DNA from 2 places in the Nocardioides sp. OK12 genome. Region 1 is predicted to be linked to the other one. Evidence: riboswitches for the same ligand, from Rfam matches in the RefSeq annotation. Region 1 holds a riboswitch; the other holds the start of a gene.
What was found. A riboswitch is a leader RNA that binds a small molecule or an ion and turns the genes downstream of it on or off. The one in region 1 is predicted to bind cobalamin.

Region 1 (15,358 bases):
GTGGCGGAGTGCGCCGGGCTGCTCTACCTGTGCGAGAGCCTCGACGACGTGCCGATGGTCGGCGCGGTGCCGGCAGCCGCGTCCATGACCGAGCGGCTGACGCTGGCCTACCCCGAGATGACCGCCGCCTCCGACTCGCTGCTGACCCGCGCCGGCGAGCGGGTCACCGGCCACGAGTTCCACCGCACCCACGTCGAGCCGGCCGCCGGGCCCGCGCCGGCGTGGAGCGGCGAGGGGCACACCGTCGGCTTCACCAGCCCCAGCCTGCACGCGGCGTACCTGCACGTGCACTGGGCCGGGCACCCGCACCTCGCGCAGCGCTTCGTGGACGCGGTGCACCGTGGCTGAGGCCCCGCCCACCGATCCGCTGCGCCACCACGGCGACGTGGAGGTGCGCGGCAGCGACCTGCTCGACCTGGCCGTCAACGTCTACCCCGGCCCGCGGCCGGGGTGGCTCGACGCCGCGCTGCGCGCCAGCCTCGACGACGTCGGCGCCTACCCCGACCCGACCCGCGCCGAGCGGGCCGTGGCGGCCCGGCACGGCCGCCCGGCCTCAGAGGTGCTGGCCACCGCGGGCGCCGCCGAGGCGTTCTCGCTGGTGGCCCGGCTGCGGCCCTGGCGTCGCCCGGTGGTGGTGCACCCCCAGTTCACCGAGCCGCACGCAGCGCTCGAGCAGGCCGGCCACCGGGTCACCAGCGTGCTCACCCGGGCCGCCGACGGGTTCGCCCTCGACCCCGCAGCGGTGCCGGACGACGCCGACCTCGTCGTGGTCGGCAACCCCACCAACCCGACCGGGCGGCTGCACCCGGTCGACGACCTGCTCGCCCTGCGGCGCCCGGGCCGGCTGGTGCTCGTCGACGAGGCGTTCATCGACACCGTGCCCGACGAGGCCGGGACCCTGGCCGGGGCACCGGCCGAGGGCCTCGTGGTGCTGCGCAGCCTGACCAAGCACTGGTCGATCCCGGGCGTGCGGGCCGGGTACCTCCTCGGCACGCCCGACGTGGTGGCCGCGCTGCGCCGCGAGCAGGTGCCGTGGTCGGTCTCCACCACCGCCGCGGCCGCGATCGAGGCCTGCTGCACGCCGCTCGCGCTGGCCGAGGCGGAGCGTCGAGCCCGCACGATCGCGGGCTGGCGGACCCACCTGGTCGACTCGCTCACCGCCCTGGGCACCACCACCCTGCCCTCGCGGACGTCGTTCCTGCTCGCCCGCCTCGGCGAGGGCGGGCGCGAGCGGCTGCGCGCGCAGGGTGTCGCCGTACGCCGCTGCGACACCTTCCCCGGCCTCGACGCCGGGTGGGCGCGCGTCGCGGTGCGGCCCCCCGACGTCACCGACCGGCTCGTCGCCGCCCTGCGCGCCGGCCCCGCCGCTCCAGCCCCCAGTCCAGCCCCCAATCCAGCCCTCAGCCCAGCCCCGAGTCCAGGAGGACCCGTGACCGCTTCCCTGCCCGTCCCCGCGCCGCACGCCCCGAGCGCCCGGGCCGCCGCCGAGCGGCTGGCCGGGCTGGCCGTCCCGGCCGGCGCCCTGGGCCGCCTCGGCGAGCTCGGCGCCTGGCTGAGCGCCGTGCAGGGCCAGGTGCCGCCGCGCCCGCTCGACGACGTGCGCCTGGTGATCTTCGCCGGTGACCACGGCGTCGCCCGGCACGGCGTCTCGGCGTACCCGCCCGAGATCACCGCCGCGATGGTGCGCACCTTCGTGGCCGGGCGCGCCGGCGTCAACGCCCTGGCCGGCGCCCACGGGGTGCGGGTGCGGGTGCTCGACCTCGGCGTCGACGACGACCTCGACGGGCTGCCCCCGGAGGTCGGCGAGCACAAGGTCCGCCGCGGCAGCGGCGCCATCCACCTCGAGGACGCCCTCACCGCCGCCGAGACCGCGCAGGCGCTGGCCGTGGGGCGACGGGTCGCCGCCCGCGAGGTCGCCGACGGGGCCCAGCTGCTGCTGAGCGGCGACATGGGCATCGGCAACACCACCCCCGCTGCGGCGCTGGTGGCGGCCGGCCTGGGGCTCGGGGCGGGCGACGTGGCCGAGGTCGCGGGCCGGGGCACCGGCGTCGACGACGCGGGCCTGGCCCGCAAGCGCGAGGTGCTGGGTGCCGCGCTCGAGCGGGCCGGGGAGCGGGCCGCCGACCCGGTCGAGACGCTCACCGCGCTCGGCAGCGCCGACCTGGCCGCGACCGTGGGCTACGTCCTGGGCGCCGCCGAGGCCGGGGTGCCCGTGCTGCTGGACGGACTGATGTCGGTGTCCTGCGCGCTCACCGCCGAGCGGATCGCCCCCGGCACCGCCGCCTGGTGCGTCGCCGGGCACCGCTCCCCCGAGCCGGCGCAGACGCTGGCGCTGGCCAGCCTGGGGCTCGACCCGCTGCTCGACCTCGGGATGCGGCTGGGCGAGGGCAGCGGCGCGGTCGCGGCGGTGCCGCTGCTGCGCAGCGCCGTCGCGCTGCTGCGAGAGGTCGCGCTGCTGAGCGACCTGGGCGACCTGGTGCCCACGGATGCCTGACTCCTGGCGCCTGGCGCTCGGCACCCTGACCGTGCTCCGGGTGCCGGCGCCGCGCGCCGTGACCCCCGTGGTCGCCGGTCGGGCGATGCTGCTGGCTCCCCTGGCGGTCCTCCCGCTGGGCCTCGTCGTCGCCGTGGTCGGCCTGGTCGGAGCCCGCCTCGCGCTGCCTCCGCTCGTCGTCGCGCTGGTCGCGGTGGGCGCGCTCGCCGCCGGCAGCCGGGCCCTGCACTGGGACGGGCTCTCCGACGTGGTCGACGGGCTCACCGCCTCCTACGACCCCGCGCGCTCCCTCGCGGTCATGAAGTCGGGCACCTCAGGGCCGGCCGGCGTGGTGGCGACGGTGGTGGTGCTGGGCGTGCAGGCCGCTGCGCTGGCGCCGCTGCTCACCACCGCCCGCGGGGCGCTGGTCGCCGGGCTGCTGGTCTGTGTCTCCCGGGCCGCGCTCGGCTGGTGCTGCCTGCGCGGGGTCCCGGGCGCGCGCCCCGACGGTCTCGGGGCGGCGTACGTCGGCACGGTCGGGCCGCTGCCCGCCGCCGCCGTGTGGCTGGTCGCGGCCCTCCTCCTGACGCTCGCCGCGGGCTGGTCGGGCCTGGTGGCCGGGGTCCTGGCGGCGCTGGTGGTCGCGGCGCTGCTGCACCGCGTCGTGCGCCGGCTCGGCGGAGTGACCGGCGACGTGCTCGGCGCCGCCGTCGAGCTCTGCCTGGCCACCCTGCTCGTGGGCGTGCTCGTCGGAGGGCCGCCGAGCGGAGGTGTCGGGTGAGCCCCTCAGAGCCGCAGCACCCGGCCGGCCACCACCAGGTGCACCTCGTCGCAGGCCTCGGCGACGCGCTGGTTGGCGAGGCCGAGCAGGTCGCGGAAGAGCCGGCCCGACCGGTGCGCGGGCACCACGCCCAGCCCCACCTCGTTGGTCACCAGCACCACGTCGTGGGGGCAGTCGCGCAGCGCCGCCACGACCGCGGCCAGCCGGGCCTCGACCAGCGCGACGACGTCGTCGGAGGAGCGCTCCCACGCCTGCTCCTCGTCGAGCAGGCCGGTCACCCAGGTGCCCAGGCAGTCGACGAGCAGCGCGCGGTCGGCGCGGGTCAGCGCGCCGGCCAGGTCGCGGGTCTCGAGCGTGGTCCACGACGCGGGTCGGCGCTCCCGGTGCCTCGCGACCCGCGCCGCCCAGTCGGGGTCGTCGTCCTCGGGCGCCGGGCCCGGCGCGACGTAGGTGACGGGGGCGGTGCCCACGAGCGACCCCACGAGCGACTCGGCGTGACGGGACTTGCCCGAGCGCACGCCGCCGGTGACCAGGACCTTCACGGGAGCCTCCAGTGCTGAGCAGATCGGTGGGGATGGTGCTGGGGGTCGGCCTCGACCGCGTGCTGGCCGACCCCGCACGATGGCACCCGGTGGCCGGCTTCGGCACCCTGGCCGCCCGCCTCGAGCAGACGACGTACGCCGACCGGCGCGCGGCGGGCGCCGCCCACGTGCTGGTGCTGGTCGGGGGCTGCGTAGCGCTGGGGGCCGTCGCCGAGCGGGCCACCCGCGACCGGCCGGTGCCGCACGCGCTGGTCACCGCGGCCGCGACCTGGACGGTGCTGGGCGGCACCACCCTGGGCCGGGAGGCCGCCGAGGTGGCGCGGCTGCTGGAGGCCGGGCGGCTCGACGACGCCCGCACCCAGGTGGCGCGGCTGGTGGGCCGTGACACCCGCACGCTGGAGGCCACCGACGTGGCCCGGGCCGCGCTCGAGTCGCTGGCCGAGAACACCTCCGACGCGGTGGTGGCCCCGCTGGTGCTGGGCGCGGTGGCCGGGGTGCCGGGGCTGCTCGGCTACCGGGCCGCCAACACCCTCGACGCGATGGTCGGGCACCGCAGCGCCCGCTACGCCCGCTTCGGCTGGGCGGCGGCGCGCCTCGACGACGTGCTCAACCTGCCCGGCTCGCGGCTCACCGCGGCCCTGGCCACCGTGCTCGGCGCCGACCCGGCGGCGAGCGTGCGGGCCTGGCGGCGCGACGCCGGCGCCCACCCCAGCCCCAACGCCGGCCCGGTCGAGGCCGCCTTCGCGGGCGCGCTGGGGGTGCGGCTGGGCGGGCGCACCGTCTACGGCACCGGCGCCGAGGCCCGGGTCGAGCTGCGTCCGGTGCTGGGCGCCGGGCGCGCCCCGGCCGCTCACGACGTGGCCCGGGGGCGCCGGCTGGCCGACCGGGTCGGGGTCGGTGCGCTCATCGTGACGGCAGCCGTCGCAGCCAGGCCAGCGCGCCGTCGACGTCGCTGACCGTCGGCACGCCCGGCGGCGGCGCCGGGCGGCGCACGACGACGGTGGCGACCCCGAGGTCGGCGGCGGCCCGCATCTTGGGCCAGGTCAGCGCCCCGCCGGAGTCCTTGGTGACCAGCACGTCGGCACGGTGCTCGCGCAGCAGGTCACGCTCCCCCGCCTCCTCGTAGGGGCCACGGCTGCGCAGCAGCGTCCAGGTCGGCGGCAGCGGCACCTCGGGCTCGTCGACCACCCGGGCCAGCACCGCGTGCTCGGCCAGCGGACCGGTGAAGGCGCCGAGCTGCTGGCGCCCGACGGTCAGCACCGGGCGCTGCCCGAGCCGGGCGGCCGTGGCGGCCGCCTCGTCGTGGCCGTCGACCCAGTGCCAGCGCCCGGTCGGGTCGCTCCAGCCGGGGCGCTGCAGCCGCAGCAGCGGCACGTCGACCGCGGCGGCGTGCGTCGAGATGGTGGCGGCGAAGGGGTGCGTCGCGTCGACCACGGCGTCGTACGCCGCGGCGTACGCGCGCAGCGCCTCGGCGCCCCCGAAGCCGCCGATGCGCACCCGGCCCACGGGCAGGCGCGGCCGCACCACCCGCCCGGCCAGCGACGACTCGACGTCGACGCCGGCCTCGACCAGGGCGGCGGCCAGGGCCCGCGCCTCGCCGGTGCCGCCGAGCAGCAGCACCCTCACGGCTGGGCTCCCGGCGCTCCCGGCGGCAGGAACGGCAGCCCGGCGGGCGCCCCGTCGAGGGCCAGCGCGAGCAGCGCGTCGACGTCGAGGTGGGTCTCGACGAGCTCGCCGAGCAGGTCGAGCCGGCGCTCGCGGGCGGCGGGGAAGGACGCCGTCGACGCCACGCCGAGTGCCCGGCGCAGGTAGGCGGCGCGGTGCGCGTCGTCCTCCAGGGCACCGTGCACCATCGTGGCCGTCACCGCCCCGAGCTCGCGCTGGCCCTCCAGGCGCCCGTGGTGGATCTCGTAGCCGGCGGGCTCGTGGCGGCGCAGCACCTTCTCGGGGGTGAAGGCGGTGACGGCGTCGAGCAGCCCCAGCCCCTCGACGTCGGCGCCCGCGGGCCCCTCGACCCCGTGCGGGTCGCGGATCCGCCGGCCGAGCATCTGGGCGCCGCCGCAGATGCCGAGCAGCGGGCGACCCGCCGCGACGTGGGCGTGCAGGGCGGTGTCGAGGCCGCGCCCGCGCAGCCACGCCAGGTCGGCGAGGGTGGCGCGGGTGCCGGGCAGCACCACCAGGTCGGCGTCGGAGAGCGCCTGCGGGGTGGAGGCGAAGACCACGTCGAGGCCGGGCTCGAGGCCGAGCGCGTCGACGTCGGTGAGGTTGGAGATCCGCGGCAGCCGCACCACGACCACCCGGGCGGTCGGCTCCCCCGCGCCGGCGCCGGGGCGGGCCCGGCGCCCCTCCAGGTCGAGGGCGTCCTCGGAGTCGAGCCACAGGTCCGGGCTCCAGGGCAGCACGCCGTAGGTGCGACGACCCGTCGCGGCCTCCAGCTGGGCCAGGCCCGGGCGCAGCAGCTCGAGGTCGCCGCGGAACTTGTTGACCACGAAGCCCGCCAGCAGCGCCTGGTCCTCCGGTGCGAGCAGCGCGACCGTGCCGAGGAACGCGGCGAAGACCCCGCCCCGGTCGATGTCGCCGACGACGACCGTGGGCAGGTCGGCGTGCCGGGCCAGGCCCATGTTGACGTAGTCGCCCGCGCGCAGGTTGACCTCCGCCGGGCTGCCGGCCCCCTCGGCGACCACGACGTCGTGGCGCCCGGCCAGGTCGTCGTACGCCGCCTGGGCGGCGCGGGCCAGGTGGGCGCGCCCGGTGGTCCAGTCGCGCGAGGACACCTCGCCGGCGGGCCGGCCCAGCACCACCACGTGGCTGCGCCGGTCGCTGCCGGGCTTGAGCAGCACCGGGTTCATCGCCGGTTCCGGCTCGACCCGCGCGGCCAGCGCCTGCACCCACTGGGCGCGCCCGATCTCTGCGGTGCCCCCGTCGAGGTGCGCCACGACCATCGAGTTGTTCGACATGTTCTGCGCCTTGTACGGCGCCACGGCCACCCCGCGGCGGGCCAGGGCGCGGCAGAGCCCCGTGGTGACCACGCTCTTGCCGGCGTCGGAGGTGGTGCCGGCGACCAGCAGGCCGCCCATCAGGCGACCGCCTCGGCGGCGAGGGGGAAGGAGTGCAGCAGCCGGCACCCGTCGGCCTGCCACCACTGCAGGTCGACCCGGTCGACCCGGGTGCGCACCGGCAGGCGCCCCGCGAGGTCACCGGCCACGGAGCCGACGGTGACCCGCTGGCCGACCTGCTGGCCGACCCGGGTGGGGCCGGGCCCGACCTGGTCGAGGCTGAGGTGCGGCTCGACCGCGCCGTACCTGCCCTCGTAGGGCGGGTGCTGGGGGTAGGCCTCGGCGAGCAGGCCGGTCAGCGCGGCGAACCGCCCGTGCGGCTCGGGGCGCAGGTGCACCAACCCGTTCGGGAAGACGTCGACCTCGCCCAGCCGGGCCTCGAAGGTCGGCACCGCGGCGAGCAGGGCCGCGACCCGCCCGAGGTCGGCGTCGTCGGGCGCCGGCACCCACGGCGCCAGCACGGTGACGTGGGCGTGCACGAACGTCGGGTCGCTCGAGACCCACGCCGGGTCGTACTCGTGGGTGCGGGCCCGCACCCAGTCGTCGAGCGCGGGCACCGGCACGGCGAGCACGGTGTGACCGCCGGTGGGCTGCCCGCTCACGGGGCGTCCCCGGCCGGCGCCCGCAGCAGGTGCAGGTCGAGCACCCAGCCGTCGTGGGCGCGGGCCCGCTCGCGGGCGGCCTCGATGTCGGCGAGCACCTCACCGACCCGCCCGGCGACCAGCTGCTCGCCGGGCGCGCCGAGGTTGGCCCCCCACCAGATCGACCAGTCGGCGAGCGCGGGGTCGGCCAGCGCGTCGAGGCGACGGTTGAGCACGACGACGACGTTGCGCTGCCCCTGGGCGAGCGCCTCGGCGAACCGGCGGGCGGTGGTGACGTGCAGCGGGGCGCCGACGTCGTGCAGCACCAGGCGGTGCCGGGCGGCGAGCAGCTGGAGGCTGCTGATGCCGGGCACCACCTCGACGGCCAGCGGCAACCGCTCCTGGAGCCGGTCCAGCAGCCGCAGCGTGGAGTCGTAGAGGCTCGGGTCGCCCCACACCAGCAGCCCCACGTCGCCGGGGTGCGTGGCCAGGGCGGCCTCCCACGCCTCGGCCCGCGCGGCGTGCCAGGCGTCGACCGCCGCGTCGTAGTCGACGTCGTCGTGCCGCGCGCGCGGCGGGTCGTCGAGCACGACCAGCTCGACGCCGTGCAGGTCGCAGACCTCGCGGCGCACCGCGAGCAGCGGGTCGTCGGCGGACTTCACGAAGGCGAGCACCACGTCGACGGTGTCGATCGCGGCCGCGGCCTCGACGGTCACGTGCTGCGGACCCATCCCGATGCCGACGACGACCACCCGGCGGGCCGCCGTGGCGGTCCCGCCCGGCGCCTTAGCCACCGGCGCGGTCCTCCAGGTCGCCCTCGAGGTCGAGGTAGACCGCCTGCATCCGCGCCAGCGTGTCGGCGTCGGGCGACTCCCACAGCCCGCGGTCGGCGGCCTCGTGCAGCTTCTCCACGATGCCGCGCAGCGCCCACGGGTTGGAGCGGCGCATGAACTCCTGGTTGGTCTCGTCGAGCACGTACTCCTGGGCCAGCGACTCGTACATCCAGTCGTGCACGACCCCGGCGGTGGCGTCGAAGCCGAAGAGGTAGTCGACGGTGGCGGCGAGCTCGAAGGCGCCCTTGTAGCCGTGGCGCTGCATGGCGGTGATCCAGCGCGGGTTGACCACCCGGGCGCGGAAGACCCGGTTGGTCTCCTCCTGCAGGGTGCGGGTGCGCACCGCGTCGGGGCTGGTGGAGTCGCCGACGTAGGCCTTCGGGTCGGAGCCGGTGAGCGCGCGGACGGTGGCGACCATCCCGCCGTGGTACTGGAAGTAGTCGTCGGAGTCGGCGATGTCGTGCTCGCGGGTGTCGATGTTCTTGGCCGCGACCTGGATGCGGCGGTAGGCCGTGCGCATGTCGTCGGCGGCCGGGGCACCGTCGAGGCCGCGGCCGTAGGCGAAGCCGCCCCAGGCGGTGTAGACCTCGGCCAGGTCCTTGTCGTCGCGCCAGGAGCCGGACTCGACGACCTGCAGGATGCCGGCGCCGTACGAGCCCGGCTTGGAGCCGAAGACCCGGGTGGTGGCCCGGCGCCGGTCGCCGTGCTCGGCCAGGTCGGTCTCGACGTGGGCGCGCACGAAGTTCTGGTCGGCCGGCTCGTCGAGGTCGGCGACCAGCTGCACGGCGTCGTCGAGCATCGCCACGACGTGCGGGAAGGCGTCGCGGAAGAAGCCCGAGATCCGCACGGTGACGTCGATGCGGGGTCGGCCGAGGTCCTCCAGGGGGACGACCTGCAGCTCGGAGACGCGGCGCGAGGCCTCGTCCCAGACCGGGCGCACGCCCAGCAGCGCGAGCACCTCGGCCACGTCGTCGCCGGAGGTGCGCATCGCGCTGGTGCCCCACACCGACAGGCCCACCGAGGTCGGGTAGGCGCCGGTGTCGTCGAGGTGGCGCTGGAGCAGCGAGTCGGCCATCGCGACGCCGGTCTGCCAGGCCAGCCGGCTGGGCACGGCGCGCGGGTCGACGGTGTAGAAGTTGCGCCCGGTGGGCAGCACGTTGACCAGCCCGCGCAGCGGGGAGCCGGAGGGGCCGGCCGGCACGAAGCCGCCGTCGAGGGCGTGCAGCACCGCGTCGAGCTCGTCGGTGGTGCAGGCCAGCCGGGGCACGACCTGCTCGGCCGCGAAGCACAGCACCCGGCGCACCTCGGGGTCGTCGTGCAGTGCTGCGACCGCGGCCGGGTCCCACCCGGACTCCTCCATGGCCAGCACCAGGGCACGGGCCTGCTGCTCGGCGGCGTCGACGGCGCCGGTGTCCTCGTGACCCTCCTTCAGCCCCAGGGCGACTCGCAGGCCGGGCACCGCCGCGGACTCGCCTCCCCACACCTGGGAGGCGCGCAGGATCGCGAGCACCAGGTTGACCCGGGCCTCCCCGTCGGGCGCCTGGCCCAGCACGTGCAGGCCGTCGCGGATCTGGGCGTCCTTGATCTCGCAGAGCCACCCGTCGACGTGCAGCAGGAAGTCGTCGAACTCCTCGTCGTCGGGGCGCTCCTCGAGGCCGAGGTCGCGGTGCATCTCCGCGGCGTGCATCAGCTGCCAGATCTCGCCCCGCACCGCCGGCAGCTTGGCCGGGTCCATCGCGGCGATGTTGGCGTGCTCGTCGAGCAGCTGCTCGAGGCGCGCGATGTCGCCGTAGGTCTCGGCGCGCGCCATCGGCGGGATCAGGTGGTCGACGATGGTGGCGTGGGCGCGCCGCTTGGCCTGCGCGCCCTCCCCCGGGTCGTTGACCAGGAACGGGTAGACCAGCGGCAGGTTGCCGATCGCGGCGTCGGTCGCGCAGGAGGCCGAGAGGGCCGCGTTCTTGCCGGGCAGCCACTCCATCGACCCGTGCTTGCCCAGGTGCACGACCGCGTGCGCGCCGAACCCGCCGGACTCCGGCGACGCCTCCAGCCAGCGGTACGCCGCCAGGTAGTGGTGGCTGGGGGCCAGGTCGGGGTCGTGGTAGATCGCGACCGGGTTCTCCCCGAAGCCGCGGGGCGGCTGGATGAGCAGCACCACGTTGCCGGCGGTGATGGTGGCCAGCACGATCTCGCCGGCGGCGTTGGTGAAGAGGGTGCCGGGCGCCGCGCCCCACGCGTCGGTGATCTGCGCGCGCAGGTCGGCGGGCAGGTCGGCGGTCCACGCGTCGTACTGCGCCGGGGTGATCCGCACGTGCGCGTCGCTGAGCTGGGCGTGGGTCAGCCACTCCTCGTCCTGCCCGCCGGCCGCGATCAGGGCGTGGATCAGGGCGTCGCCGGCCTCGGTGTCGTCGCCGAGCTCGAGACCCGGGATCTCGCCCGGCGCCCCGAGGTCGTAGCCGGCCTCGCGCATCCGGCGCAGCAGGCGGATCGTGGAGACCGGCGTGTCCAGGCCCACCGCGTTGCCGACCCGGGAGTGCTTGGTCGGGTAGGCCGAGAGCATCAGCGCGACCTTGCGCTCCGCGGGCGGCGTACGCCGCAGCCGGGCGTGGTTGACCGCGATCCGGGCCACCCGGGCGCAGCGCTCGGCGTCGGCGACGTAGCGCGGCAGCCCGTCGGCGTCGACCTCCTTGAAGGAGAACGGCGCGGTGATGATCCGCCCGTCGAACTCGGGGATCGCGATCTGGGTGGCGGAGTCGAGCGGGGTGACCCCGTCGTCGCTGGCCTCCCACTCCGCGCGGCTGCTGGTCAGGCACAGGCCCTGGAGGACGGGGATGTCGAGGGCGGCCATCCGCTCCACGTCCCAGGCCTCGTCGTGCTCGCCGGCGCTGGCCGAGGCCGGGGTGCTGCCGCCGGCGGCGAGCACGGTGACCACGAGGGCGTCCAGGGTGCCCAGCGCGTCGTAGAGCGCGTCGGGCGCCGCGCGCAGCGAGCCCGCGAAGACCGGGACGCCGACCGCGAGCCCGGTCGCGTCGACGGCGTCGGCCAGCGCGTGGGCGAAGGCGGTGTTCCCGCTCGCCTCGTGGGCGCGGTAGTAGAGGATGCCGACCCGCGGCAGGTCGCTGTCGACGTGCGGGCGGGCCCACCCCCACTGCGGCAGCGCGACCGGGGGCTCGAAGCCCTCGCCGGTGAGCAGCACGGTGTCGGAGAGGAACGCGTGCAGCTGGGCCAGGTTGGCGGGGCCGCCCTCGGCGAGGTAGCGGTGTGCCTCGGCGGCCACGCCCATCGGCACCGAGGAGAGCTCCATCAGCTCGGCGCTGGGCTGCTGCTCCCCACCCAGCACGACGGTCGGCACGCCGGTCGCTGCCACGCGGGTGAAGCCCGAGCAGAGGTCCTGGGGCGAGCCCAGGACGCGCCCGACGACCAGGTCGCAGCCCTCGATGGTCTCGGCCATCGACTGGTGGCCCGGCCGGGCCGGGTTGGCCACGACGTAGTCCGCACCGCTGGCGCTGGCCGAGAGGAGGTCGGTGTCGGAGGTGGAGAGCAGCGCGATGCGCGCGCGTCGGTTCATCGTGTTTCTCCTCGGGGTTCTCGCCCCTGGTCGGCGGAGGTCCCGTGGCCAGTGTCTGGCTTCGCCCGCTGCTCCCGCAGCGGGCTCACAGTGGCGGAACCGCCCCGGACTTCGGCATCGCTGCCGGCACCGGGTTCCTGGTCACCACGAGACGTGTGCGGCCACCCTAGTCCCCTCGACGGGCCACGGCGGCGCGGCAGCCGCTGCTCGGTCACGGGCGCGCCCGCGACGAGGTGGTGCGCGACGACCAGGGCCGCCGCGGCGTCGTCCACGCGGCCGTACCAGACGTCGTCGGGCTGCACCGCGACCACCGGGGCGTGGTTGCAGGGGAACAGGCAGCCGGTCTGGGTGACCAGCACGTCGTCGTCGCCCTGCCCGTGCTCGACCAGCGCCCGCGACAGCGCGGCGGCGGTGGCCTCGGAGCCGCGCGCGGTGCACCGCGGGCCGCGGCACACCAGGACCTGGTGGCGGTGGCCGGGCACGTCCTGCCAGGCCGCGGAGGCCAGGTCCGCCTCCCGGCCGGTGACCGGGCGGACCGCTCGCCCCAGCACCGTGGGCAGCTCGCCGTCATGACGCAGCAGCTGGGCGGCCACGGTGATCGCGGGCCGGTGCCCCGACCGCTCGCGCCACCAGTGCCCGGCGACCCGGCGCAGCCACGACGCGCCGGGGCCGCTCGCGCCCAGCCGCACCCCGACCAGCACCACCCGCTCGGCGCCGAGGTCGGCCAGGCGGGTCAGCTCGCGCGAGAGCGACGGATCGCCCACCTGGAGGAACGCCACGGTGGCGGGCCGGTCACCGGCCAGTGCCGCGACCCGGTCGGCCAGGGCGACCTCGTGGGCCGACATGCCCACCAGCACCAGGTGCTCGGCCCCTTCGTCCGCGCTCACCGGGCCTCCTCCACGGGTCGGGCGGCCCCGAGCACGCCGTTCCACCGCACGTGCGGGGCCGGGCGGCGGGGGTGGTCCTCGACGTCGACGTCGACCCCGTAGACGTCGGCGACCAGGTCGGGCGTGAGCACCTCGGAGACCGGCCCGGCGGCCCGCACCCGCCCGTCGTCGAGCACCACGACGTCGTCGCAGTAGGCCGCGGCCATCTCGAGGTCGTGCAGCGCAGCCACCGTGGTCAGGCCGCTCGCGCGCACCCGCTCCAGGAAGTCGAGCTGGTGGCCCAGGTCGAGGTGGTTGGTCGGCTCGTCGAGCAGCAGCAGCGACGGCTCCTGGGCCAGGGCCCGGGCCAGCTGGGTGCGCTGCCGCTCACCGCCGGAGAGCCGGTCCCACCCGCGCTCGGCGAGGTGCTCGACCCGCACCGTCCGCATCGCCCGCTCGACCGCGTCGGCGTCGGCGCCGCGCAGCGGCCCCGCGCCCCACCGGGAGCGGTACGGCGTCCGCCCGAGGCCCACGACCTGGCGCACCGTCAGCGACAGGGCGGTCTCGGCGTGCTGCTCGACCAGGGCGATCCGGCGGGCCCGGAGCCGCGCGGGCATCCGGTGCACGTCGACGCCGTCGAGGCGCACCAGCCCGTCGTCGGGACGGCGCAGCCCCGCGACCATGTGCAGCAGCGTCGTCTTGCCCGAGCCGTTGGGGCCCAGGAGGCCGGTCACCCGGCCCGGTCGGCAGCGCAGGTCGACGGCGTCGAGCACCGGCGCCCCGCGCCCCGGCACGCGCAGGCCCACGCCGAGCGCCTCGAGCGCCGGCGCGCTCACGCCGCCACCCGGGTGCGCCGCAGCAGGTAGGCGAAGAAGGGGGCGCCGACCAGCGCCGTCACGACCCCGATCGGGATCTCCTGACCCTGCACCAGCGAGCGGGCCAGCGTGTCGGCCCACACGAGCAGCACCGCGCCGAGCAGCGCCGCGAGCGGCAGCAGGAGCCGGTGCTGCGGCCCGGTCACGAAGCGCACCACGTGCGGCACCACCAGGCCCACGAAGCCGATCGCGCCCGAGAAGGCGACCAGGCAGGCCGTCACCAGGGCGGTGACGACCATCAGCACCCAGCGCAGGCGCTCCACCTCGATGCCCAGCGAGCGGGCCGAGGACTCACCGAAGGCCAGGGCGTCGAGCTGGCCGGCCATCGCCACGAAGACCACCGTGGAGACGACGGCGACCGCGCCCACGGTCGCCGCGGTGCCCCAGCGCAGGCCGGCCACCGACCCCAGGGTCCAGGTCAGCACACGGCGGGCCGCGTCGGAGTCGCCGGCCAGGATGACGACCATCGAGGTGTAGGCGCCGCACACCTGCGCCGTGGCCACGCCGGCCAGGACGGTGCGTCCGGGCGAGAGGCTGCCGCCGCGACCGGCGGCCAGCACCAGCACCAGCACCAGCGCCCCGAGGGCGCCGGCGAACCCGGCCGCGGCCACGGCGGCCGAGCCCACCAGCCCCACGACCGGGACACCGAGCACGATCACGGTGACCGCCCCGACCGCGGCCCCGCTGGAGATCCCGAGCAGGTAGGGGTCGGCCAGGTCGTTGCGGGTCAGCGCCTGCAGCACCGCGCCGCAGCAGGCCAGCGCCGCCCCGATGGCGGCGGCCCCGAGCACGCGCGGCATCCGCAGCTGCCAGACGATCTGGTCGTCGAGCAGCCGCACGTCGAGGCCGTCCGCGCCCAGCCGGCGCGCCACCACCTCGACGACCGTCGACAGCGGGACCGGGACCGCCCCGATGCCCAGCGCCGCGGCCATGCTCAGCAGCAGCAGGGCCGCCGTGGTCAGCAGCGCGAGGGTCGAGAGGGCCGGTCGGCCCCGTCTCACGAGGCGTCCAGGCCCGCCAGCTGGGCGGCCACCGAGACGGCACCGTCGACCAGCCGCACCCCGGCGGTCGACTCGGAGAACGCGACGGTGACGAAGCGCTGCTCACGCACCGCCCGCAGGGTGCTGAGCACCGGGTCGGCCTCCAGGTAAGCGATCTTCTCCTCCGCGCTGGACCAGGAGGCGTCGGCGAGCACGACGACGTCGGGGTCGGCGGCGACGACCTCCTCCCAGCTGGCCTCGACCCAGCTGCCCGGCTGGTCGGCGAAGACGTTGCTCGCACCCACGGCGTCCAGCACCAGCTGCGGCCCGCCCGCGCCCGCCCCGACGTACGGCGCGCGGTCCCCGGAGTCGTACCAGAGCACCTCGAGCCCGGCCCCCGCCTCCTCGGCGGCGAGCTCGGCCAGCCGCTGCTGCTGCTCGGCGCGCAGCGCCTCGGCCCGGTCGGGCACCCCGAACGCGGCCGCCACGGAGTCGACCTCGTCCCACACCGCCTCGAAGGACGCGTCGGGACGCAGGTCCTGCTCCTCGCAGCCGAACGGCGAGAGGTAGGCGGCGGTGCCGGTGCGCTCCAGCTCGGCCCGGCTCCCGGCCGCACCGGCGTCGAAGGCGCTGGCGTAGGCGCCGTACACGAGGTCGGGCTCCACCGCGAGCAGCTCCTCGCGGGTGGGGTACTCCGGGGACAGCACCGGCACCGCGTCGTACGCCGCCGCCCAGCGCTGCGGCACGGCGTCGTCGAGGTAGGCGGTGCCCGCCAGCCGGTCCTCGACGCCGAGCGCGAGGGCGAC
Region 2 (15,358 bases), on a different contig from region 1:
CGAGGAGGTCAACGCCGAGCTGCTCGACATCCGCGTCAACGTCGGGCGCACCGGCCGCGTGACGCCGTACGGCGTCATGGTGCCGACCCGGGTGGCCGGCTCGACGGTCGAGAACGCCACGCTGCACAACGCCCACGAGGTGCGCCGCAAGGACGTGCGCCCGGGGGACACGGTGATCCTGCGCAAGGCCGGCGACGTCATCCCCGAGATCCTGGGCCCGGTGCTGGCGCTGCGGCCCGAGGGCCTCGAGCCGTGGGTGATGCCGACGCACTGCCCGGCCTGCGGCACGGCGCTGGCCGAGCAGAAGGAGGGCGACAAGGACCTGCGCTGCCCCAACCACGAGCAGTGCCCCGCCCAGGTGCGCGAGCGGGTCTTCCACGTGGCCGGGCGCGGCGCCTTCGACATCGAGGGCCTGGGCTACGAGGCCGCCTCGGCGCTGCTCGAGGCCGGCGTGATCACCAACGAGGGCGACGTCTTCGCGCTGACCGCGCAGGACCTGCTGCGCACCGAGCTCTTCACCCGGGCCGCCAAGCGCACCGAGGTCGATGACGCCACCGACGGCCGGGTGCTCTCGGCCAACGGGCAGCGGCTCCTCGACCACCTCGACCGCGCCAAGCAGGTGCCGCTGTGGCGGGTGCTGGTCGGGCTCTCGATCCGCCACGTCGGACCGACCGCCGCGCGGGCGCTGGCCCAGGAGTTCGGGTCGATGCAGCGCATCCGCGAGGCCAGCGAGGAGGACCTCGCCGCCGCCGAGGGGGTCGGCCCCACGATCGCGACCGCGGTCATCGAGTGGTTCGCCGTCGAGTGGCGCTGCCGCATCGTCGACGCCTGGGAGGCGGCCGGGGTCACGATGGCCGACGAGCGCGACGAGTCGGTGCCGCGCACCCTCGAGGGCCTCACGGTCGTGGTCACCGGCTCGCTGGTCGACTTCAGCCGTGACTCCGCCAAGGAGGCGATCCTGTCGCGGGGCGGCAAGGCCGCGGGCTCGGTGTCGAAGAAGACCGACTTCGTCGTGGTCGGCGACAACGCGGGCTCGAAGGCCGAGAAGGCCGAGCAGCTGGGGGTGCCGGTCCTCGACGAGGACGGCTTCAAGTCGCTGCTCGAGCAGGGCCCCCCGGAGGCCTGAGCGGCCGCCGGGGAGCCCGGAGGGAGCGGTCGGCTCAGGCGGCGAGCTTGGCGCCGATGCGCAGGGCCCGCTCGACGAGGTGGTCCATGGCGGCGAGGTCGTCCTTGTCGAGCTCGGACGAGGCGCCTGTGACCTTGCCGACCCCGTAGGGGTTGCCGTCGGTGAACTTGATCGGGTCGGTGTAGCCCGGGGGCACGATCACGCCGCCGAGGTGGACGAAGGTCGTGAGCATCGACAGCAGGGTGGTCTCCTGGCCGCCGTGCGCGGTCTGGCTGGCGGTGAAGCCGGCGTAGACCTTGTCGGCCAGGGCGCCCTGCTGCCACAGCGGGCCCAGGGTGTCGATGAAGGACTGCAGCTGGCTGGTGACGCTGCCGTAGCGGGTGCCGGAGCCGAGGAGGACCACGTCGGCCCAGGCCAGGTCCTCGGGCTCCGCGACCGGGCGGTCGGCCACCTCGGCCCGGTGCGCTGCCCAGCCCTCCACCGACGACCAGACCTCCTCGGGCGCGGTCTCGGCGACGTGGCGCAGCCGCACCTCGGCCCCGGCCTTCTCGGCGGTCTGCGCCGCGCGCTCGGCCAGCGCGTGCACGGTGCCGTAGGAGGAGTAGTAGACGATCGCGATCTTGGTCATGCGGACGCTCCCGGGAGGTCGAAGGAAGGTTGATACTTCAACTTCGACGGTAGGTGGTGCGCCGTCCCGGGCCGCCCACCCCCGGGGGTGGGTCAGGACTCGTAGGACAGGCCTGCGAGCCTCAGCGCCCCCTGCGCCGGGCCGGTGACGGGCTGCGTCTCGCAGACGCCGGTCGCGGGCGCGCAGGTGGTCGTGGTCCGAGCCTGGGTGTCGACGGAGAACAGGTGCCCACCGGCTGTCCACCCGAAGTCCCACGGTGCCTCGGCGATGGTCGTGGTGCGGCCGCTGTCGAGGTCGACGACGAGGAAGCCGTCCTCCTCCTGCTCGTCCTGGAAGACGACCTTGGCCAGGGTCCCGTCGGGCGACAGGTCGACGTAGGGGTAGCGCTCGCTGCTCACCCGGTAGAGGACCTCGTCGCGGACCAGGTCCACGACCCGCAGCTCCTCGCCGTCGCTCTCCACCACTCGTCCGCCGACGGCGGGGCCGGCGCCGGTGTACGGCACGACCTCGCGGCTGCGCCAGTCGACGGCCGTCGTGGCCCCGCCGTCGAAGCTGACGTAGACCAGGTCGCCGTCGAGCGCGACCGGTGGTGCCTCCCACCCGCCCGACATGGCGCCCTCGACGCGTACCCGGGCCCGTTCCTCCCCGGTGGTGACGTCGAGCACGACGACCTCCCAGCGGCGCGGTCCGCCGGTCGACTCCGCGTAGGCGAGCAGCGGCTGCTCAGGGTCGGTGCCCGGCACGCGGTCGCCGAGGTCGAGGTCGAGGGTCGCCTGGCTCGCGTCGGGTCGCACCAGCGTGTAGCGGGACGGGCCGTCGTCGTCGGTGGAGCTCACGCGACCGGTGCGCACCAGCGGGCCTGCGGAGGTGTAGTAGAGCACCTTCACCTCCTCGTCCACCTCCGCCGTGGAGCCGTCGCCCAGGTGGACCGTCGAGCCGGTGGCGAAGACGCCGTGGTCGAGGTACGCCGCGGTGGCGGGGTCGACGCCCCGGTGCCGGTCCGCCCGGTCCTCACCGCCGAGGACGGTGAGGCCGAGCGAGGCGCCCCCGATCACGACCAGGGCGAAGAGGGCCGATCCGGCAGCCGTGCCCGCCCGTCGGCGACGCCGGGCTCGACGCCCGGCGGCGAGGATCGAGGCCGCCGGGGCCGGTGGCACGTCGAGGCCGGCGGCCTCGTCCTGCAGCTGGAGCGCGAGTCTGTCAGTCATGGGGTCCTCCGGTGCTGGCGACGGTGACGACGTCGTCGGCCAGGAGGGCGCGCAGGCGCCTCAGGGCTTGCGACGTCTGGCTCTTGACGGTGCCCTCGTGGACGGCGAGCGCGGCGGCGGTCTCGGCCACGCTCATGTCCTCGTAGAAGCGCAGCACCACGACCGCCCGCTGGCGCGGGGCGAGCCGGGAGAGCGCGTCGAGCAGCGTCGGGCGCAGGGCCTCGTCGCTGCACGTCGCCGCCTCCGGCAGCACCTCGGTGGGCCGCTCGTTGCGCCACGACCTCCTGCGGAACCACGACGTCGCGGTGTTGAGCATGACGGTGCGCGCGTAGCCGGGGCCCGCGTCGACGCAGCGCACCTTCGACCACGAGGCGTAGGTCTTGGTGAGGGCGCTCTGCACGAGGTCCTCGGCCTCGGCGGCGTCGCCGAGGAGCAGGTACGCCGTGCGGTAGAGCGACGGCCAGCTGGCGCGCACCATCTCGCTGAACTCGGCGTCGGTGGGTGGTCGAGTCATGGGGTCTCCCGGGAGGTCACACCCAGGAGATGCCGCGAGCGCCGGTTCGGTTGCCTCCGGGGGCGCCCAGGCTGCGATCGACCGCGTCCAGAGCGCGTGAGACCGCTCAGCCCGCGAGCATGGTCAGCGCGACCGGGAAGTCGCGCAGCTCGTGGGCCAGCGCGTCCCACAGCCGGTCCACGGCCGCAGGGTCGCCGCCGCGGCCCGCCACGACGTCGCGCAGCCAGGCACGGGCCTCCGAGAGCACCGTGGGGTCGTCGCAGAGCAGGGCGCTGGCCACGGAGTCGACGACGTGGGAGGTGTGGGTGGCCAGGACGACGCGCCAGTCGTCGGGCGGCAGCGCCAGGTTGCCGAGGTCGAGCGCGGCCAGCACGTCGCCGACGATCCGGTCGGCCCCGGCCTGCACGGCCCGCGCCTCGGCCGCGCCCGGGTGGTGCAGCGCGGGGGCGGCGCCGACGTGGCGGGGCAGCTCGGCCAGCACCTCGAGGGCGCGCGCCGGCGACTCGGCGTACGCCGTGGCGCCGAGCGTGCGCCAGCGTCGCGCGTCGGTGAAGGCCCGCCCGCCGACCACCACGGGGGTGCCGGTGCCACGCACGGCCTCGACCTGGCGGCGCAGGCGGGGCAGCGACGAGGAGAGCGACGCGCTGAGCAGCACGGCCCGCGGGCCCCGGTCGAGGATCGTGGAGACCAGCTCGTCGCGCGAGGTGGAGGCGCCGGTGTGCACCGCGTCGAGCCCCCGCGCGCGCAGGACGGTGGTGAGCACCAGCGCCGGCATCGCGTGCCACTCGCGCTCGGCGCAGGCGACGAGCAGCAGCGGGCCGGGGCCCACGTGCAGGGTGTCGGCGAGGCGTCGGACCACGGCCTCGGAGACGGCCGTGGCCGCGTGCTCCTGCGCGACGCTCCAGTTGTTGGCCGCCCAGCGCTCGCCGACGCGGCGCTGGGCCTCGACGACGACCTGCTCGAGGAAGTCCTCGACCCCGAGACCGGCCTCGAGCGCGCGGGCGGCGACGGCGTGCGCCGCGTCGGTGTCGGCCGCGGAGACCGCGGCCCAGTAGTCCTCGCGGTGGGCCGCGCCGACCTCGTCGGTCAGCGTGCTCATGCGCCCGCCCCGACCTCGCGGTGCAGGACCACGAGCGCGATGTCGTCGTGCGCGCGCTCGCCCAGGTGGTCGGAGACGGCGACGGCGACGGCCTCGGCGACGGCGGCCGCCGGCATGCCGGCCACCGCGGCCAGCGTCGCCTCGAGCCGCTCCTGGCCGAAGAGGTCGTGCACGCCGCGGGCCTCGGTCACCCCGTCGGTGTAGAGCACCAGCGTGTCGCCGGGGTCGAGGCAGGCGGTGGTCTCCGGGAAGTCAGCGCCGTCCAGCAGCCCCAGCGCCACGCCCTGGCCCTCCTGGGCCTCGACGGACCCGTCGGCCCGGACGACCAGGGCGTCGGGGTGGCCGGCGCCGGCCAGGGTGACCTCGAGCCGGTCGCCGTCGCGGGTCAGGCGTCCGCACACGGCCGTGGCCAGGCGCTCGCTGAACTCGTCGTCCTGGTCGGCCTCGAGCACCAGCACCCGGTTGGTCAGCGCGAGCACCGCGCCCGGCTCGCGGTGCACCAGCGAGGAGGTGCGCACCGCGTTGCGGATGCGCTTGGCGTGCACGGCCGCCTCGACGCCCTTGCCGGTCACGTCGCCGCACAGCAGCATCAGGTCGTCGGGGTGGGCGGGGTCGCTGAGCACGTCGAAGAAGTCGCCGCCGACCGCCTGGGACTCGTGGGCCACGCGCACGTGGGTGGCGATCTGCAGGCCCGGCACCTCCGGCACCCGGCCGGGGGCCAGCGAGCGGCGCAGCACGTCGGCGACGTAGCGGCTCTCGGCGACCAGCAGGGTCGCGTCGAGGCCGACGCCGATGCGGTCGGTCAGGTCGCCCAGGAAGGCGTGCGAGCCCGAGAAGTCACCCCCGCGGTCGCGGCCGACGACCAGCGAGCCCAGGGTGCGGCCCCGCGCGGTCAGCGGCAGCACCACCAGCAGCTCCACCTCGCTCAGCTCGAGCCGGGCGGCGAGGTCGGGGTCCACGACCACCGAGCGGAGCGCCTCGCGCCGCGCCGACCCGTGGCGGGGCAGGACCACCTCGGTGGCCAGACCCGTCTCCATGGTGGCCGCGGCGTCGCGGGGGAGCGGGTCGGCCAGGGGCCTGCGCACCGTGGTCGGCTCGTCGACGTGGGTGCCGCTGCTGACCAGGTGGTGGGGACCGGAGCGGACGACCACCTGGGCGACGTCGACGACCTCGTCGAGCAGCAGCTCGACCAGGGCCTCGAGGCCGCGGTCGGGGTTCTGGACGGCCGAGACGCTGCGCGAGAGGCGCAGCAGGAACTCGGCGCGGCTGACGGCCTGGGCCAGCCGTGCGCGCGGCTCGGCGGATCGTGAGTCGGCGAGCAGACGCGCAGGACGTTCCCGCGTCGTCGCCGTCATCGAGCCTCCATGCTGCCGTTGCCTGCGACCACAGTAAGGAACTCGTGGGTGAAGTGCCCGTTCCCGGGCCCCGACCCACCCGGTCGGGTGGTCGGGCGCCGGCCTCCTAGGATGGCGCCCATGCCCGAGATCACCCGAGACGAGGTCGCCCACCTGGCGACCCTGGCCCGGATCGACCTGTCCGACGACGAGCTCGACCACCTGGCACCCCAGCTGTCGGTCATCCTCGAGTCGGTCGCCTCGATCAGCGAGGTGGCCGGCGCCGACGTGCCGCCGACCTCGCACCCGCTGCCGCTGACCAACGTCTTCCGCGAGGACGTCGTCAGGCCCGGCCTGAGCGCCGAGGAGGCCCTCGCGGGCGCCCCGGCCTCCGAGGAGCAGCGCTTCATGGTGCCGCGGATCCTGGGGGACGAGCAGTGAGCATCGACCTGACCCGCGCCAGCGCCGACGCGATGGCGCGCGCCCTGGCCGCCGGCGAGACGACCTCGGTCGAGCTCACGCAGGCGGCGCTCGACGCGATCGCCGCCGTCGACGGCGCCGTGCACGCCTACCTCCACGTCGACGCCGAGGGTGCGCTCGCGCAGGCCGCCGCCTCCGACGCCCGCCGCGCCGCCGGCACCCCCGCCTCGGCCCTCGACGGCGTGCCCGTCGCGGTCAAGGACGTGCTGGCCACCACCGGCCTGCCCACCACCTGCGGCTCGAAGATCCTCGAGGGCTGGCTGCCGCCGTACGACGCCACGGTCGTGGCCCGGCTCAAGGCCGCGGGCCTGCCGATCCTGGGCAAGACCAACATGGACGAGTTCGCCATGGGCTCCTCCACCGAGCACTCCGCCTACGGCCCGACCCACAACCCCTGGGACCTCGAGCGCATCCCCGGCGGCTCCGGCGGCGGCTCGGCCGCGGCCGTCGCCTCCTTCACCGCGCCGCTGGCCCTGGGCACCGACACCGGCGGCTCGATCCGCCAGCCCGGCGCCGTCACCGGCACCGTGGGCGTCAAGCCGACGTACGGCGGGGTCTCGCGCTACGGGCTGGTGGCGATGGCCAACTCCCTCGACCAGGTCGGCCCGGTCACCCGCACCGTCCTGGACGCGGCGCTGCTGCACGAGATCATCGGCGGCCACGACCCGCTCGACTCCACCTCGGTCGACCAGCCGCTGCCCCCGCTGGTCGAGGCGGCCCGCCAGGGCGCGGCCGGCGACCTGTCGGGGCTCAAGGTCGGGGTCATCACCGAGCTGTCCGGCGAGGGCTACCAGGCCGGCGTGCTGGCCCGCTTCCACGAGTCCGTCGAGCTGCTGGTGCAGGCCGGGGCCGAGGTCGTGGAGGTGTCGTGCCCGAACTTCGTGCACGCGCTGGCGACCTACTACCTGGTGATGCCCTGCGAGGCGTCCTCCAACCTCGCCAAGTTCGACGCGATGCGCTACGGCCTGCGGGTGCTGCCCGAGGGCGTGGAGTCGCCGTCGGCCGAGGAGGTCATGCGGGCCACCCGCGACGCCGGCTTCGGCGACGAGGTCAAGCGCCGCATCATCCTGGGCACCTACGCGCTCTCCAGCGGCTACTACGACGCCTACTACGGCACCGCGCAGCGGGTGCGCACCCTGATCTCCCAGGACTTCGCGGCCGCCTTCGAGAAGGTCGACGTGCTGGTCAGCCCGACGTCGCCGACCACCGCCTTCAAGCTCGGCGAGAAGCTCGACGACCCCCTCGCGATGTACCTCAACGACCTCGCGACCATCCCCGCGAACCTCGCCGGCGTGCCGGGCATCTCGGTGCCCAGCGGTCTCGCCGAGGAGGACGGGCTGCCCACCGGGTTCCAGGTGCTGGCCCCCGCCCTGGCCGACGACCGGCTCTACCGCGTCGGCGCGGCCCTGGAGGCCGCGCTGGAGGCGCAGTGGGGCGGCCCGCTGCTCGACAAGGCTCCCACCCTGGAAGGAGCGGCCCGATGAGCGCCGCCGAGACCCTCGTGCCGTTCGACGACGTGCTGGCCGCCTACGACCCCGCCCTGGGCCTCGAGGTCCATGTCGAGCTCAACACCAACACGAAGATGTTCTGCGGCTGCCCGACGGCCTTCGGCGCCGAGCCCAACACGCAGGTCTGCCCGACCTGCCTGGGCCTGCCGGGCGCGATGCCGGCGGTCAACCGGGTCGCGGTCGAGTCGGCGATCCGGATCGGCCTCGCGCTGAACTGCGAGATCGCCGAGTGGTGCCGCTTCGCGCGCAAGAACTACTTCTACCCCGACATGCCGAAGAACTTCCAGACCAGCCAGTACGACGAGCCGATCGCGTTCGAGGGCTGGATGGACGTCGACGTCGACGGGGAGACCTACCGGGTCGAGATCGAGCGCGCCCACATGGAGGAGGACACCGGCAAGTCGCTGCACGTCGGCGGCTCCACCGGCCGCATCCACGGCGCCGACTACTCGCTGGTCGACTACAACCGCGCCGGCATCCCCCTGATCGAGATCGTCACCAAGCCGATCACCGGCATGGGGGAGAAGGCCCCCGCGGTGGCCCGCGCCTACGTGCAGCAGCTGCGCGACCTGATCGTCGCGCTCGGGGTCTCCGAGGCGCGGATGGACCAGGGCAACCTGCGCGCCGACGTGAACCTGTCGCTGGCCCCCAAGGGCTCCACGACGCTCGGCACCCGCACCGAGACCAAGAACGTGAACTCCTTCCGCTCGGTGGAGCGCGCGGTGCGCTTCGAGATGCAGCGCCACGCCGGCATCCTGGGCTCCGGCGGCTCGATCCTGCAGGAGACCCGGCACTGGCACGAGGACACCGGCGTGACCACCAGCGGTCGCGAGAAGTCCGACGCCGACGACTACCGCTACTTCCCCGAGCCCGACCTCGTCCCGGTGGCGCCCTCGCGCGAGTGGGTCGAGCAGCTGCGAGGCACCCTGCCCGAGAACCCGACGCAGAAGCGGGCGCGGCTGCAGGCCGACTGGGGCTTCACCGACCTCGAGATGCGCGACACCGTGGGTGCCGGGGCGTTCGGGCTGGTCGAGGCCACCGTGGCCGCCGGCTGCGCGCCGCAGGCCGCCCGCAAGTGGTGGCTGGGCGAGATGGCGCGACGCGCCAACGACTCGGGCGCCGACATCGCCGACCTCGGGGTCACCCCGCTCGACGTGGCCCGGGTCCAGGCCCTGGTCGACGAGGGGTCGCTCAACGACAAGCTGGCGCGCCAGGTCTTCGACGGGCTCCTGGCCGGCGAGGGCACCCCCGACGAGATCGTCGCGGCCCGCGGCCTGGCCATCGTCTCCGACGAGGGTGCGCTCAACGCCGCCGTCGACGAGGCGATCGCCGCCAACCCCGACGTCGCCGACAAGATCCGCGACGGCAAGCACGCCGCGGCCGGTGCGCTCATCGGCGCGGTGATGAAGCAGATGCGCGGCCAGGCCGACGCCGCCCGGGTGCGCGAGCTGGTGCTCGAGAAGCTCGCCTGACGGGCGCGTACCGCCGCCGGGCCCCGGCGGCGGTACGCTCCGCTCACCAACTCCACATGCACGCCCTCGCAGGGGGAAGCCGGTCGAACTCCGGCGCTGACCCGCAACCGTGGGCCGTCCCAGGACGGCGAGCCGGAGCACCCTCGTGCGGCGTACCGATCACACGCTGTCGAGGACCGCAGCGGTGTCGCCCTCGCCGCGCGTGGGGTCGTCGCCGCTGCTCGCAGCGGAGAGGAACCCCGTGAAGCACCCCCTCACCCGTGGTGCGGCGCTCGTCGCCGGCACCGCCACGGCCCTGGCCGTCGTGGCCGCCGCCACGCCCGCCGTGGCCGGCACGGCTGACAAGCAGCAGGCCGCCGCCGACTGGCTGGCCGGCGAGCTCGACGGCGGCGTCGCCGTCAACGAGCAGTACGAGTTCAACGACTACGGCCTGAGCATCGACACCGGTCTGGCGCTGCGCGCCCAGGGCCTCAAGGCCCGCAAGATCGCGAAGATCAGCGACGCGCTCGCCGGCGCCGTCGACAGCTACACCACCGGGGCCGACTTCGGCTCCGACGACGTGTACGCCGGCGCCACGGCGAAGCTGGCCTCCTTCGTGGTCCGCACCGGCGGGGACCCGGCCGCCTTCGGCGGCGTCGACCTCGTCGAGCGCCTCGAGGGCCTGGTGGCCACCGAGGCCCCGGTCGCCGGTCGCCTGCAGGACTCCTCCTCCTACGGCGACTACGCCAACACCATCGGTCAGGCCTTCGCCGCCCAGGCGCTGCAGTCCGTGGGCGCCGAGCAGGCCGCGCCGGTGACGTCGTACCTGCTGCAGCAGCAGTGCGAGGCCGGCTACTTCCGGCTCTCGTTCGCCGCCGCCGACGCCCCCGAGCAGGGCTGCGACGCCGACCCCGGCGACCCCGAGCAGGGCGCCGACGTGACCGCACTGGTGGTGCTGAACCTGCTCGAGATCGAGGCCCCCTCGGCCGAGGTGCGCACCGCGGTCGACGACGCCACCGCGTGGCTGGTCAGCCAGCAGAGCGACGGCGGCGCCTTCGACGGCGGCCCCGACGCCGGGGTGAACTCCAACAGCACCGGCCTGGCCGGCTGGGCCCTCGGCGAGGCCGGCGTCTGCGGCAAGGCGCAGGGCGCCGCGCAGTGGGTCAAGAAGCAGCAGGCCGGTGGCCGGGACAAGGCCCTGGCCCAGGAGAAGGGCGCGATCGCCTACGACCGCGCCGCCTTCCTGAGCGGCAAGAAGGAGGGCATCACCACGCTGACCGCCGACCAGTGGCACCGGGCGACCGCCCAGGCCGCCCCGGCGCTGGAGAACCTGCGCAAGGTGGAGTGCAAGGCGTGAGCCTGCGCCGCTCCCGCTCCCGCACCGGCTCGGTCCTGCTGTCCGCCGTCGTCGCGCTCGGCGCGGCGACGGCGGGGCTGGTGGCGGCCCCGCCGACGGCGAGCGCCGCCACCTGCAGCAACGCCGGCGGCGTCTCCGTGGTCGTCGACTTCAAGGGCCTCGGTGGCGGGCAGCAGACGGGCTGCGTCACCGGTGAGGGCGGCAGCAGCGCCGCGGCGATCTTCTCCGCGGCCGGGGTGTCGCTGACCCGGGCCCGCAGGCAGCAGGGCTTCGTGTGCCGGGTGCAGGACGTGCCCGCCGACGACCCGTGCGTCAACGCCTCGCCCGCCGATGCCTACTGGTCGCTGTGGTGGTCCGACGGCTCGTCGGGCTCGTGGAGCTACTCCAGCCTGGGCGTCGACCAGCTCGAGATCCCCGAGGGCGGCTCGGTCGGGTTCGCCTGGGACGACCAGTCGGGCCAGGTGCAGCCCGGCACCGCCCCGCCGACCAAGCCGGCCGCCGCGCCCTCGCCCAGCAGCTCGGGCGGCTCGGGGGGCTCCGGTGGCTCGGGCAGCACGGGCTCGACCTCGGGTGGATCGGGTGGCTCGGGTGGTTCGGGCGGCACGGGCTCGACGACCCCGGCGACACCTGCGCCGTCCGGGGGCAGCGCCAGTGCCGGCGCCGCCGTCGAGGACGAGGCCACCACCGGGGCCGAGCAGGGCCGCAAGAGGACGAAGAAGGACAAGGGCGCGACGGAGCGGTCGAAGGACGGGCGCGACGAGGAGCCCGAGCAGTCCGGGGAGAGCGCCGGTGCCGACGACCAGGACACCGTGGTCGACCTCGACGACACCGAGCCGGTCGCGGTGCCCGCGACCGACTCCGACGGGCTGCCGACCTGGGTCGCCCCTGCGGTGCTCGCCCTGCTGGGGCTGGGCCTGGCCGGCGTCGCGGTGGTACGCCGCCGTCGTCGGCTGTGAGGCTGGCATGCCGCCGTCGGGGCCGACGGCGGTATGCTGCACCCACCAACCACACCCGCGCACGTCGGGGGAAGCCGGTCGAAGTCCGGCGCTGACCCGCAACCGTAGGCCGCCCCAGGGTGGCGAGCCGGAGCACCCGCGTGACGCGCACCGATCACACGCTGTCGAGGACCGCAGCGGTGTCGCCCCTGCACCACCGGGTCGCCGCCGCGTGCAGCGGAGGGGAGCCCCGTGAGGAGCCAGAGCCGTCGAGCCCCGCTCGCCGCAGCCGTGGCCTTCGCCCTGCTGGGCGCGACCGCGTGCGGCGCGGAGGAGTCGACGGCCCCCGAGGCGGCCCCCCGGGCCGAGCAGCCGCCCGAGGCCGCGCTGGCCGGCGGCTGGTTGTCCGAGCAGCTCACCGACGGGGTCGTGCGCAACGAGCAGTACGACTTCGACGACCACGGCCTGAGCATCGACGTGGCCCTCGCGCTGCGCGCCCTCGGCGGCCACGAGGCCACCGTCGCGCGGGTCGCCGACGCGCTGGACGGTGCGGTCGAGGCCTACACCAGCGGTGGCACCGACGGCCTCTACTCCGGCGCGGTCGCCAAGCTGGCCTCGTTCATGACGCTCGCGGGGGGGGACCCGACCGACGTCGGCGGCGCCGACCTCGTCGAGCGCCTCGAGGGCCTGGTCAGCAGCCGGCCTGCCTCGACCGGCCGCCTCCAGGACACCGCCCCCGGCGCCGACGTCGCCAACACCATCGGCCAGGCCTTCGCCGCCCACGCGCTCACCACGGCCGGCTCGGCGGCCGCCGCGCCGGTCACGGACTACCTGCTCGAGCAGCAGTGCGCCGACGGCTGGTTCCGGCTGCTGCTCACCGAGGACGCGAAGGCCGGCGACCAGTCCTGCGACGGTGGTGCGGCCGCGCGCACCGACGACCGCAGCGTCCCCGACACCGACGCGACGGCGCTCGTGGTCCTCTCGCTGCTCGAGCTCGAGGACCCCTCGCCGCAGGTCGTGGCGGCCGTCGACCGAGCAGCGGCCTGGCTCGTCGAGCAGCAGGCCGCCGACGGCAGCCTCACCGGCGAGCCGGCCAGCGGCTCCACGGTCGCCAGCGCCAACTCCACCGGCCTCGCCGGCTGGGTGCTGGGGCGGCTCGGCTCCTGCGCCGAGGCCGCCCGCGCCGCGCAGTGGCTCAGCGACCTGCAGGTGCCGGCGGGTGAGCGCGAGGCCGGCGCGGTCGCCTACGAGGAGGCGGCGTACGACGCGCTGCCGGGCACCGGTCGCATCACCACCCCCGAGCGTGACCAGTGGCGCCGCGCCACCGCCCAGGCGGCCCCCGCCCTGGAGCACCTCGAGCCCGGGCGCTGCGAGGCCGGGTCGTGACCAGCACCGCGAGCCCGGCGACGACCCCCGGGGCCCCCGTCGGCGGCAACGCCCGGTTGCCGCGCGACCTGCACCCGGTGGCCTGGTGGGTCTGGGCGATCGGCCTGGCCGCGGCCGCCTCGGGCACCACCAACCCGTTGAGCCTGCTGCTGCTGGTCGGCGTCGCCGCCCTCGTGGTCTCGGCCCGCCGCTCCGACCAGCCCTGGGCGGGCTCCTTCCGCCTCTACCTGTGGCTGGGGCTGGCGATCGTGGTGGTCCGGGTGCTCTTCCGCATCCTGCTCGGCGGTGGGTACGCCGGCGGGCCCGTGCTGCTCGACCTGCCCGAGATCCCGCTGCCCGACGCCGCCGCCGGCATCGCGCTGCTCGGCCCGCTGACCTCGCAGGCCCTGCTCGCCGGTCTGTACGACGGGATGCGGCTGGCCACCATCGTGGTGTGCATCGGCGCCGCCAACTCCCTGGCCAACCCCAAGCGGCTGCTGCGCTCGGTGCCCCCGGCGCTCTACGAGATCGGCACCGCCCTCGTGGTGGCGGTGACGGTGCTGCCGCAGCTGGCCGACTCGGTACGCCGGGTGCGCGCCGCGCAGGGCCTGCGGGCCGGCGCCGGTGGCCGCACCGGCCTGGTGCGGCGCTCGCTGGTGCCGGTCCTCGAGGACGCGCTCGACCGCTCGCTGGCGATGGCGGCCGGCATGGACGCGCGCGGCTACGGCCGCAGCCCCGAGCAGGGGCGTGGCGCCCGGCTGCTGACCGGGTCGCTGATGGTGGCCGGGCTGGTCGGGGTCTGCGTGGGCGTCTACGCCCTGCTCGACACGACCGCGCCGCGGGTGCTGGCGCTGCCGATGCTGGGCCTCGGCGTCGTCCTGGCGGTGGCGGGGCTGGCCACGGCCGGCCAGCGCGTCGAGCGCACCCGCTACCGGCCCGACCGCTGGCGCTGGCCCGACCTGGTCGTGGCGCTGAGCGGCGTCGGCGCCGGGGCGCTCGGCCTGTGGGTCGCCCGCGAGCAGCTCGCCATCGCCCACCCGCCGCTCGACGGCGTACCGACCGTGAGCGCCGCGGTGCTGCTGGCCACGGGCCTGGCTCTGGCCGGTGGGCTCGCGGCGCCCGACGCCGCCGTCCGGGGCGGGGGAGCGTCGTGATCGAGCTGCGCGGCATCCGCTTCGGCTACGCCACCGGGCCCGACGACGAGCACCGCATCCTCGACGGCGTCGACCTGGTCGTCGAGGAGGGCGAGCTGGTGGTGGTCTCCGGCCCCACCGGCGTCGGCAAGTCGACCCTGCTCGGGGTCGTCACCGGGCTGGTGCCGCGCTTCTCCGGCGGCGTCCTCGAGGGCGACGTGCTGCTCGACGGCGAGAGCATCGTGCACCGGCCGCCGCGCGAGCGGGCCCACGCGATCGGGTACGTCGGGCAGGACCCGGCCCGCGGCTTCGTGACCGACACCGTGGAGGAGGAACTGGCCTACGGGATGGAGCAGCTCGGCCTGCCCGGCGAGACGATGCGCCGCCGTGTCGAGGAGACCCTCGACCTGCTCGGCATCGCCGACCTGCGCTCCCGCGACCTGCGCACGCTCTCGGGCGGCCAGCAGCAGCGGGTGGCCATCGGCTCGGTGCTGACCATGCACCCCCGCCTGCTGGTGCTCGACGAGCCGACCTCGGCGCTCGACCCCACCGCCGCCGAGGAGGTGCTGGCCACGCTGACCCGCCTGGTGCACGACCTGGGTGTCTCGGTGCTCCTGGCCGAGCACCGCCTCGAGCGCGTGGTGCCGTTCGCCGACACCATGTGCCTGCTGCCCGGCGACGGGCGGCTGCTGGTGGGCCCGCCCGCCGAGCTGCTGCGCACCTCGCCGGTCGCCCCGCCGATCGTCGAGCTGGGCCGCGCCGCCGGCTGGTCGCCGCTGCCGCTGAGCGTGCGCGAGGCGCGCCGCGCCGCCAGGTCGCTGCGCCCCCGGCTGGTCGACCCGCCGGAGGAGCGCGCCACGGTGAGCCACGACCCCCGCACGGGCCTCGTGGCCCGCGGCCTGACCGTCAGCCACGGCGCGACCGTCGCGGTGCGCGAGGTCGACCTGAGCCTGCCGCCGGGCCGGGTGACCGCGCTGATGGGCCGCAACGGCGCCGGCAAGTCGTCGCTGCTGTGGGCGCTGCAGGGCACCGGTCGCCGCTTCGCCGGAGCCGTCACCGCGGCGGGCACCGACCCGGCCTCGGTCCAGCCCGCCGAGCGGAGGGCGCTGGTGGGCCTGCTGCCCCAGAACGCCGCCGACCTGCTCTACCTCGAGACCGTCGACGAGGAGCTGGCCGCCGGCGACCCCGCCGGCGCCCCTGGCGCCTGTCGGGCCCTGCTC

Region 2: linked by a shared signal. The riboswitch ahead of OCU29_RS02105 (hypothetical protein) and the one ahead of cobN (cobaltochelatase subunit CobN) in region 1 are both predicted to bind cobalamin.

What each region holds. Positions count from the first base shown of each region.
Region 1 covers NZ_BNET01000004.1:459,092-474,449, reverse strand. Annotated here, with positions in the region: partial or broken gene OCU29_RS12740 (cobyrinate a,c-diamide synthase) at 1-1,351, shown strand, start outside; gene cobT (nicotinate-nucleotide--dimethylbenzimidazole phosphoribosyltransferase) at 1,430-2,494, shown strand; gene OCU29_RS12730 (adenosylcobinamide-GDP ribazoletransferase) at 2,487-3,254, shown strand; gene cobU (bifunctional adenosylcobinamide kinase/adenosylcobinamide-phosphate guanylyltransferase) at 3,260-3,796, opposite strand; gene OCU29_RS12720 (cobalamin biosynthesis protein) at 3,808-4,752, shown strand; gene OCU29_RS12715 (cobalt-precorrin-6A reductase) at 4,700-5,422, opposite strand; gene OCU29_RS12710 (cobyric acid synthase) at 5,419-6,873, opposite strand; gene OCU29_RS12705 (2'-5' RNA ligase family protein) at 6,873-7,454, opposite strand; gene cobF (precorrin-6A synthase (deacetylating)) at 7,451-8,227, opposite strand; gene cobN (cobaltochelatase subunit CobN) at 8,220-11,831, opposite strand; cobalamin riboswitch at 11,860-12,012, opposite strand; partial or broken gene OCU29_RS19845 (NAD(P)H-dependent oxidoreductase subunit E) at 12,095-12,676, opposite strand; gene OCU29_RS12690 (ABC transporter ATP-binding protein) at 12,715-13,533, opposite strand; gene OCU29_RS12685 (iron ABC transporter permease) at 13,530-14,573, opposite strand; gene OCU29_RS12680 (ABC transporter substrate-binding protein) at 14,570-15,358, opposite strand, start outside.
Region 2 covers NZ_BNET01000001.1:415,804-431,161, forward strand. Annotated here, with positions in the region: gene ligA (NAD-dependent DNA ligase LigA) at 1-1,126, shown strand, start outside; gene wrbA (NAD(P)H:quinone oxidoreductase) at 1,161-1,754, opposite strand; gene OCU29_RS02070 (hypothetical protein) at 1,847-2,962, opposite strand; gene OCU29_RS02075 (SigE family RNA polymerase sigma factor) at 2,955-3,476, opposite strand; gene OCU29_RS02080 (B12-binding domain-containing protein) at 3,583-4,575, opposite strand; gene OCU29_RS02085 (PP2C family protein-serine/threonine phosphatase) at 4,572-5,930, opposite strand; gene gatC (Asp-tRNA(Asn)/Glu-tRNA(Gln) amidotransferase subunit GatC) at 6,051-6,350, shown strand; gene gatA (Asp-tRNA(Asn)/Glu-tRNA(Gln) amidotransferase subunit GatA) at 6,383-7,873, shown strand; gene gatB (Asp-tRNA(Asn)/Glu-tRNA(Gln) amidotransferase subunit GatB) at 7,870-9,369, shown strand; cobalamin riboswitch at 9,413-9,533, shown strand; gene OCU29_RS02105 (hypothetical protein) at 9,611-10,705, shown strand; gene OCU29_RS02110 (hypothetical protein) at 10,702-11,661, shown strand; cobalamin riboswitch at 11,729-11,799, shown strand; gene OCU29_RS02115 (hypothetical protein) at 11,893-13,026, shown strand; gene OCU29_RS02120 (energy-coupling factor transporter transmembrane component T) at 13,023-14,159, shown strand; gene OCU29_RS02125 (ABC transporter ATP-binding protein) at 14,156-15,358, shown strand, end outside.